DNA from 3 places in the Bacillus sp. C-3-6 genome. Region 3 is predicted to be linked to each of the others. Evidence: riboswitches for the same ligand, from Rfam matches in the RefSeq annotation. Region 3 holds a riboswitch; each other region holds the start of a gene.
The links. Region 3 has a riboswitch for S-adenosylmethionine ahead of ACW0JX_RS04045 (sugar ABC transporter substrate-binding protein). Riboswitches for the same ligand answer to the same signal wherever they lie in the genome.
Positions count from the first base shown of each region.

Region 1 (3,264 bases), 610 kb from region 3:
ATATCGAGGGCAGCTGCTACTAATCCAACTGTTAGTGAAATCTTCCCACCAGCCCAAGTACGTGCCCAAATATCTCTCCCTAGATCATCTGTTCCAAACCAATGTTCACTACTCGGCGGTAAATTTGTTGCCTCTTTTACTTGTTCACTCGCAGTAAATGAAGTTAAACTTTCGCCAATAAGCGAGAAAACAATAATTAGCAATAACGTCACTGTTCCTAAAACTGCGATTGGATTCGATATAAACTTACGAAACACTTCTTTCTTTCTGCTAATCGTTTGCTGATTTTTATTTATCGTTAATTCTTTTTTCTCTTCTTTCGTTAATAACTGTTCATTAATTTCATAAGCTCCCATTTAAATATCCCCCCTCCTTATGTAATAGAACGAATACGCGGATCAACAATGCGGTGAATAATATCTGTAATGAAAATACAAGCAATTAATAATGCACTATAGAAAATCGTTGTTCCCATAATCACCGGATAGTCTCGGTTAAAAATACTATCTACGAAATATTTTCCTAGGCCAGGAATTGAAAAGATTTTTTCAATAACGAAAGTCCCTGTTAAAAGTCCCGCCATTAACGGTCCCACAAATGTAAGTACTGGAACAATCGCATTTCGAAGAGCATGTCTTATAATAATCTTCTTAATTGGTATACCTTTTGCTCTTGCTAGCTTAATATAATCACTCTGCAGTACTTCGATCATATTAGAACGAACAAACCTTGTAATAACTGCAATTGGCCCTAACGCTAATGCAAAGGATGGCAATACCGTATGTTCGAATGTTCCCCAAGAGGCTACTGGTAAAAACTCAAATTGGATAGCAAATACTTGTATAAATAGTGGTGCTAAAATAAAACTTGGAATAGAAATACCTAGAATTGCGAGCAAACTCACACTATAGTCAATTACTCTCCCATGATATAGAGCAGCAAATGTCCCTGCCGCAATTCCTACCAACAATGAAATAACAAGTGCTTGTAGACCAATAATTGCTGATGGACCAAAGCCAGTTGTTATAATTTCTGATACACCTTGCCCGGTTGATTGAACAGATTCACCAAAATCAAAATGAACTACACCGTCTAAATAAGCAACATATTGATTCCATAACGGTTCATCAAGGTGATACTTCGCTCTCATGTTTTGGATCACTTCTTCAGGAAAGATTTTTGCATCTGATGAAAATGGATCTCCCGGAATAATATGCATAATTAGAAATGTCACTGTCGTAATAACCCATAGTGTAAACACCATAACCGATAATTTTTTAATTACATACACTTCAATAACCCCCTAAACGCATGAATTTACTTTGTTTTATGGATGTACTTTTTCCATTACTTCCTTTTCTCTTTTTAGAATACAAAAAGCCTTGATCTTAAAAAATAAGATCAAGGCTTAACAAACAAAGGCCCATCACTTATCTTTCAAGACTTGCTTGCTGGAATTAGCACGGTGTTCCTATTACAGAACCCGCTGCTGAGGTGTCATAGGGCCAGTCCCTCTACCTCTCTGGATAAGTAAATTGCTATATTATTATTTGGTTCAAATTGTATATTTCGAATTATAATTCTGAAAAATTGAAAAGTCAATCAAATTGGATAAATTTAGAAAAATCAGTTTTTAATTCATTTATCGAAATTACAGTTTTCGGCTTATAATAAAAAGAAATAATGTTAAAGGAGTTATAAGATGGACCCCTTACTTCTTGGTACTATAGGATTACCCTTAACAATCGTTATACTTGTCATCATCGGCTCCTATAAACTCTTTATTAAAAAGAAACGTATTACTTCTTTTTATACTCCTTTCGATAATATTACCGGGCAAACTATTTCCGAATTTCACGAAGAACAGAAAATATTAGTATCTGAGGATGAAGACGGAGATGGCAAGAAGAAAAAATAACCCTGCACAGGCAAGGTTATTTTTTCGTTTCTGCTTGAAAACGTTTATAGTATGTCGATGCTGTTGCAAAATTAATTTCTATATCACGAATCAACGATGAATCTTCTTCTTTAGCTAACTTCTGTAATTTTTTCATCGCTTGTTCTGATTCATTCAAGAAACCAATATATACCTCATGTTCTTGCTCTTTCGACTTCGGAACACGAATTTCTTTACGTATATGATCAATATCTTCTAACATGCTCGTTGTTACCTTTTGCACGTCTTCTTTATATGTAGCATTCGTTATTTCCTTACCGCCCTTTTCTTTTGCCACTTCAAATAACTGCAGTGCTTTATTAATTTCTTTATTCATTTTTATATCGTATTTTTCATGTACTGCAAGGTATTCTTTCATCTCTTCTGTTTGTTCAGTAGATTGCTCTACCTTTTCTTTCGGTTCTTTCGTATCTTTATTTCCATTACATCCTACTAGAAGGATCATACTTCCCATTACAGCAATACCCAAAACCTTCTTCATCTCTTCTTCTCCTTTTATCTACAGCTATTACTCATTATAGTTTCTTTTATCTCCACTTGTTATTATACCGAGAACGCCCTACTTTTTACACTTAAGACAACATCGTAATATATATACCAACATGTTTGTCACAGTATCGTCACTTTATACAAATAACTTTTGCAATGCTTTACTACATCACCTTACAAAACTGTAAGCACACATAAAGAACAAACCATGCTAGACTTACATATGCATAACGCAAACATATGTAAGGTTTTAAGGAGAATCATCTATGTACAACACAATGCCTTTTATGGGAGAAGATATTCGTGTCCTTATTCGCGAAAAATCACTTCATATCGAAAATACAGAGAGCCTTCGCCGCGTATTAAAGAAGAAGCATGCTCCATTTAAGTTAGCTCAATATTTAAAACAACAACATACAAATCAATTTCATACCGTGCTAAATATATCGGATAAATCATTAACAATCGAAATCATCGGTCATGTCTACATTGGAAACTTTGCAGATACCTTAAAGGAAATCCCACGTATACCGAAGATTGCTCCTATTATCGTTAAAAAAGCGTATAAAATTACTGACCATACCGATATTATCGACTGTGGGGAAAAAGAAGTCGATAGTAATCGCTGGGTGTGGGATAAACTTGCTGTTTTATATGATACGATCATGAATAATATGTATGAGGTATTTCAAAGAAATGAAAAAAAGAACTGATTCAAACATTCCCTTTGAATCAGTTCTTTTTTGTTAAGCCTCTAAATTTTGTCTTTGTTGCAGTTCAAACTGCTTCTCACTTCTTCTGGCCATAAATAGATAACA
Region 1 is NZ_CM137247.1:181,014-184,277, reverse strand. It holds gene ACW0JX_RS01065 (ABC transporter permease) at 1-356, opposite strand, end outside; gene ACW0JX_RS01060 (ABC transporter permease) at 374-1,291, opposite strand; SAM riboswitch class I at 1,428-1,533, opposite strand; gene ACW0JX_RS01055 (DUF3951 domain-containing protein) at 1,703-1,918, shown strand; gene ACW0JX_RS01050 (hypothetical protein) at 1,935-2,438, opposite strand; gene ACW0JX_RS01045 (hypothetical protein) at 2,713-3,159, shown strand; gene ACW0JX_RS01040 (multidrug effflux MFS transporter) at 3,193-3,264, opposite strand, start outside.
Region 1: another riboswitch for S-adenosylmethionine. It lies ahead of ACW0JX_RS01060 (ABC transporter permease); the one in region 3 lies ahead of ACW0JX_RS04045 (sugar ABC transporter substrate-binding protein).

Region 2 (3,264 bases), 410 kb from region 3:
GGAAAATTTAGCTGTGATTGGGACTATGTCTACAACAATTGCCCATGAAATTCGAAATCCGCTAACAGCGTTAAAAGGGTTTACGCAAATGCAAAAAGAAAGAAATCCAACTGATACGATGAGCTACGACATTATGCTACAAGAAATTGAAAGGGTTAATGGATTTGTTAGTGAATTGATGTTGTTAGGAAAACCAAAGCCAACAAATTATGAAAGGTGTAATATACGAGACATCCTTCTATATGTTGTGCATCTAATGGAAAGTTATGCAACGCAATATAGAGTTAAATGTCATTTACAAGTAGATGGGAATTTACCGGCTATAAACGGTGATGACAAGCAATTAAAACAAGTGTTATTAAATATCATTAAAAATGGAATAGAATCAATGCCAGAGGGTGGAGAAATTCATATTCGTGCATATCAAAAAACGCAAGGACATTTGTGTATTTCTGTTGAAGACCAAGGATTTGGTATAGAGAATGAGAAGTTAGAAAAAATCGGCAAGGCGTTTTACACAACAAAGGAGACTGGTACAGGACTTGGGTTAATGATTACATATAAAATTATTAAGGAACATCAAGGGAGTATCACGATCCAAAGTAGTCTAGGAGTAGGAACGAAAGTAGAAATTTTTCTGCCGACCGTTTAATGTATTGGGAGAAAAGATTTTTCAGAAAAGTGTTCTTGTTGTGTAAATATAAACATTTTATAAAATGTTTCAAGAAGGGTTTTTTTTATAAAATACTTCGTTTATAATGGAGGAAAATATCGACATGAGATTGATTGCTCATGTAGCGGTTCAGTGGTGTTATGAAAAGATAAGAAGGGGTGCACACGCATCCTTTTTTCTATGCAGATATTATGAAAGAGGTGGTATGATGGAATTAACATTAAATTCGACTGTATGTTTACACACGATTCAATTTCGAAAAGAGCAAAAGAATTATATTGTAAAAGATACAATTACAGGAGAAAAATATGAAATGCCGCCACTTTGGATTGATGCATTGGCAATGATGCGTGACGGTTTTTTATTGGGGGAAATTGAGGAGAAATTAAAAGAAGAGTATCCATCCGAAGAAGTGAATATGTTAGCATTCACGAGGCAACTGTTAGAACTAGAACTTGTTGAAATGGTAGATGGAGAAGAGATAGCTTGCACAAAGAAGAAAGAGATAGATTGTTTAGCTTGGGTGCGTCCCCGTGTGGAACAATTCTTTCTTAATTTAAATAGAAAATATAGAAGCAAAGACCAATAGTGGCCTTTGCTTTTTTTATAGGCTGTGTTTAAAAAATAACAGCAAATGCTCTTGCGAAAGCACCGTCACTATTTTTAATTTTTAAAGGTGCTGCTGAGAAAAAGAAACGTTTTGTTTCGATAGCATCTAGATTTGTTAAGTTTTCAATTAAGTAAATATTATTCCCTAGTAATATGTGATGAATCGGTGATGTTTCTGTTGTGACTTCATCAGGAGAAATGAAATCTAAACCGATAGATTTTACTTTTAATCGCACTAGTTCTTTAGCTAATTCTTCAGAAAGATAAAATGCTTCTTTCTCATAAGCTTCTGTATTCCATTTGGTGGATAGATTAGAATGAAAAATAACAATATCACCTTCTTTTATATCAGCATTATGCAATACTGCCTTAGGTAATTTGCGTTCTTGAATATGTGTTACATCTATAAGAACAGCTTCGCCTACAAATTGATCCAGCGGTAATCGATCGATGGTCGTTGCGCCTGAAATAAAATGCGCAGGGGCATCACAATGCGTGCCAACATGAACGACAGAATGAAAATCTGTAACTTGATAGCCTGATTCTTCAACACTTGTAACAGCTTCTAGTTGTATTTTAGGTGTTCCAGGAAATTGAGACATATTATTTTCAAATGTTTGCGATAGATCAATTACTTTCATTTTACATACCTCCAATATATGTTTTTCAAATAATAAAAAGCTCATCCTTCAGTATCAAGAAAGATGAGCTTTACATGCTAGTTGAGTTTTATCTTCCAAAATGCAATGCATTTTGCAGGAATTAGCACCTATTCAGTTTGTATAAACTGAGGTTGCTGGGCTTCAAAGGGCCGGTCCCTCTGCCTCTCTTGATAAAGAAGTATTCAGTTTTTAAAATCGGAATTTTCCGATAGTTAAATTGTAATTCATTTCCTTTTTTCGTGCAATACAAAATAGGTATTCACCCAAATAAAGCTGCTCGCATATTGTAGCTTATGTAAATAGAATGCTGCGAAGGAGTGAGTGCAGTGACAGGAAATATATTAAATTATTATGCTGGTGGTAATACAGCTAGGGGATTTCACAATTTATACGAAGAGAATTTAAAAGGATTAGACAGATTATTTATCTTAAAGGGTGGCCCAGGAACGGGAAAATCTTCTTTAATAAAGGCAATAGGTCGTGAATGGATTGAAAAAGGATATGATATTGAATTTTTGCATTGTTCTTCTGATAATAAATCGGTTGATGGTGTAATTATCCCAAAATTAAAAGCAGGAATTGTTGATGGGACATCGCCGCATGTTATTGAGCCAAAAATGCCAGGAGTTGTTGAAGAGTATATAAATTTAGGAATTGCTTGGGACTCAGATAAACTAAGAAAGCAGAAGTTAGAAATTGAAAGATTTGTTTCAGAAGCAAGCAAAGCTTTTCAGTCTGCTTACGCACGTTTTAAAGAGGCATTGGTTATACATGATGAGTGGGAGAAGATATATATTGATAATATAGATTTTAATAAAGCAAATGAACTAACCAATCAGCTAATCCAGAAATTATTTGCAGATAAAAACGGGAGACAATCGCTTGTAAAACATCGTTTTTTAGGAGCTGCTACACCGAAAGGAGCAGTTGATTTTGTTCCTAATTTAACAGAAGGGTTACCACATCGTTATTTTATAAAAGGGCGCCCAGGCTCTGGAAAATCAACGATGCTCAAAAAGTTAGCTAAGGCAGCTGAAGAAAAAGGATTTGAAGTTGAAGTATATCATTGCGGATTTGACCCGCATAGTCTTGATATGGTTATCGTAAGAGAATTAGGCTTTGCAATTTTTGATAGCACCGCACCACATGAATATTTTCCAAGTCGCGAGGGTGATGAAATTATTGATATGTATGCCCTTATTGTTACGCCAGGGACGGATGAGAAATATGCGAAGGAAATTCGTGATGTTTCCATTCAATATAAAGCAAAAATGAATGAGGCGATGTCTTTCTTAGCGAAAGCAAAATCGGTTCGTGATA
Region 2 is NZ_CM137247.1:385,296-388,559, forward strand. It holds gene ACW0JX_RS02050 (ATP-binding protein) at 1-652, shown strand, start outside; gene ACW0JX_RS02055 (hypothetical protein) at 882-1,262, shown strand; gene ACW0JX_RS02060 (cyclase family protein) at 1,291-1,923, opposite strand; SAM riboswitch class I at 2,009-2,121, opposite strand; gene ACW0JX_RS02065 (PRK06851 family protein) at 2,271-3,264, shown strand, end outside.
Region 2: another riboswitch for S-adenosylmethionine. It lies ahead of ACW0JX_RS02060 (cyclase family protein); the one in region 3 lies ahead of ACW0JX_RS04045 (sugar ABC transporter substrate-binding protein).

Region 3 (3,264 bases):
TCTGCTGTATTCGTAGCAGGTATGATTTTAATTTTGTTATCATTCACATCTTTCCGTACAAAATTAATGGAAGCAATTCCTGAAAACTTAAAACATGCAATTACTGCTGGTATCGGTCTTTTCATCGCCTTTATCGGTTTACGTTTAACAGGTATCGTTACAAAAAATGATGCAAACTTAGTTGGACTTGGTGATCTTCACTCTGCTCCAGTTCTACTAGCATTGGCTGGGCTTGGAATTACTATTGTTCTTATGTCTTTAAATGTAAATGGCGCACTATTTATTGGTATGCTATTAACTGGTATTATCGCTTTCTTCACAGGACAGTTAACATTCTCAAACGGTGTTACATCAATGCCTGGATTACCAGAAGGAATTATCGTTTCAAATCCAATTACTGCTGTATCTGACGTAATTAACTACGGATTATATGGCGTTGTATTCTCATTCTTCCTTGTTACACTATTCGATACAACAGGTACATTACTTGGGGTAGCTCAACAAGGTGGATTTATGAAAGACGGAAAGCTTCCAAAAGCTGGACGAGCTCTTCTATCTGACTCATTTTCAGCAACAATCGGTTCTATGTTCGGAACAACACCATCAACAGCTTACATTGAATCATCTGCTGGTGTTGCAGCTGGTGGTCGTACTGGTTTAACAACTGTTACAGTAGCTGTTCTATTCGCACTAGCAGCATTCTTCGGCCCATTAGTAAGTGCTGTTTCTGGTGTATCAGCTATTACTGCACCATCATTAATTATCGTTGGTAGTCTTATGATGGGTTCAGTTCGCCACATCGATTGGGATGCATTTGATGAAGCATTCCCAGCATTTTTAGTAATCTTAAGCATGCCACTTACATCAAGTATCGCAACAGGTATCGCACTTGGATTTATTTCATATCCACTTATGAAAGTGGCAAAAGGTAAATTCCGTGCTGTTCACCCACTTGTGTATGTATTTGGAATTTTGTTTGCTTATCAATTGATATTCTTACCACATTAAAATCCCTCTTCCTGAGGGATTTTTTTATAAATACTGTTTGACAATACCATTCGTTTGTGGAATAATTCAAAATAGTTAAATATTCGATGTCTTATCAAGAGCAGGTGGAGGGATGAGCCCTACGAAGCCCGGCAACCGACCCATTTATGGGCACGGTGCTAATTCTTACAACACATTGTGTTGAAAGATAAGAGTAATATGATAAGGCGTCTTTTCTATATGAAAAGGCGTTTTTTATTTTCACTCCCTCCTCTCTCTTTTTAGTTTAGGAGGGATTTTTTTATGAAAAAATTATGTTCCATCGTACTTATTTTTCTCTTATTTACATTAGCGGCTTGTACAAATGAACAAGATGCTATCTCTTCACAAAAGCAACAAACTGTGAGAAAGGCGACTACAACGGTAGAAAATCAATTACAAACAGAAATTCCAAGCCAAATGAAGAAGCCATTAAAAATCGCATTAATTATGCAAATGTCCATCGGAACTTTTTCCTCTCAATATATTGAGGGTGTCAAAAAACAAGTTGAGCTATTTGGCGGCAGTGTACAAGTCTACAATTCTGATAACGATTTAGCAAAAATGGCTGCAAATTTAGATACTGCTATTAATTCAAAAGTGGATGGTATTTTAATTGATCATGGCCGTTCTGAAGCACTAAAACCTGGAGTAGAAAAAGCGTTACAGGCGAACATTCCCGTAGTTGCGTTCGATAACGATCTACGCTTGCCAGGTGTGACAATTATTGATCAAGATGACTATAGTCTTGCATGGAAATCATTAAAAACGTTAGCGGAAGATTTGAATGGACAAGGAAATATCGCAGTTGTATGGGTCGGCGGATTTGCTCCAATGGAACGTCGCAATGTTATCATTGATGCTTTTTATAAACGGTATCCAAATATAAAAGAAGTTGCAAGATTCGGTACTGCTAGTAATAACACACCGCTCGATACACAAACACAAGTAGAAGCTTTACTAAAGAAATATCCGAAAAAAGGCGATTTACAAGCTATTTTCGCTTCGTGGGATGAGTTTGCTAAAGGGGCTGTTAAAGCACTTGAACAAGCTGGTCGTACAGATATAAAAGTATATGGCATTGACTTAAGCAATGAAGATTTACAGCTCATGCAAAAAGAAAACTCACCTTGGACTGCTACAGCTGCAACTGATCCAGCTGAAGTAGGTAAGGTTCAAGTACGATTTTTATACAAAAAAATCGCTGGTGAACAAACGCCAGATATTTATTCACTAGAACCTTATTTAGTAAAGAAAAATAGTTTACCAAAAGAAAATATAACAATGGATCAGTTATCAAAATATATAAACGGTTGGGGAGACTCAAAAGATGCATATTCCCCTTGGATGAAAAAATTAGAGAAGGAGAAAAAATGATGACGTTCTCTCTTCAAAACATTACACATTCTTATCATGTCACTACACCTGTTCTAGAAGATGTTTCTATTCATATTCAAAAAGGAAAAGTACACGCTTTACTAGGCATGAACGGTGCGGGAAAAAGTACTTTACTAAAAATAGCAACTGGTGAAATTCAACCAGTTGTTGGCGATATAAAAATTGATACTCAGTCTGTTTCCTTTACTTCACCGCGCGATGCAAAAAAGCATGGCATTTCTTTCGTAACACAAGAAGTAGATCACGGGCTTATTCCCGGATTATCTGTATTAGAAAATGTACTAATCGATCATTTAGCAATGCAAAATAAAGTACTATTTTCAAAGTCCAAATTAGTCGCACTTGCTAAACAACATTTGCAAACTGTACAGGTAAATTTAAATGTTTCGGAAGATGTTTCAAACTGTTCATTACATGAAAAACAATTACTTCTTATCGCAAGAACTTTATCTAACAATACAAATTACCTTTTATTAGATGAACCTACTTCTTCTCTTGGACCAAAAGAAGTTGAAACCTTTGGGAAACTATTAAAAGATTTAACATCAAAAGGAATTGGCATCCTTTTAGTTTCTCATCGTTTATCAGAGATTCGAAATTTCGCGGATGATGTAACTGTATTACATAATGGTCAAGTTGCCCTTTCTGAAACCATTACAACGATTACAGATCAACAAATTGTGGAAGCAATGACTGGAAAACAACTTACACTTCCTATTAATACAGCACCAAAAACCGGGAGCGAGGAACTATTTAAAGTACAAGAGCTTCTATTACACGAAGGTCATTCTCCCCTTACTCTTACAATACGAAAAGGAGAAACTGTTGTGATATACGGAT
Region 3 is NZ_CM137247.1:792,804-796,067, reverse strand. It holds gene ACW0JX_RS04050 (NCS2 family permease) at 1-1,008, shown strand, start outside; SAM riboswitch class I at 1,097-1,202, shown strand; gene ACW0JX_RS04045 (sugar ABC transporter substrate-binding protein) at 1,291-2,403, shown strand; gene ACW0JX_RS04040 (sugar ABC transporter ATP-binding protein) at 2,400-3,264, shown strand, end outside.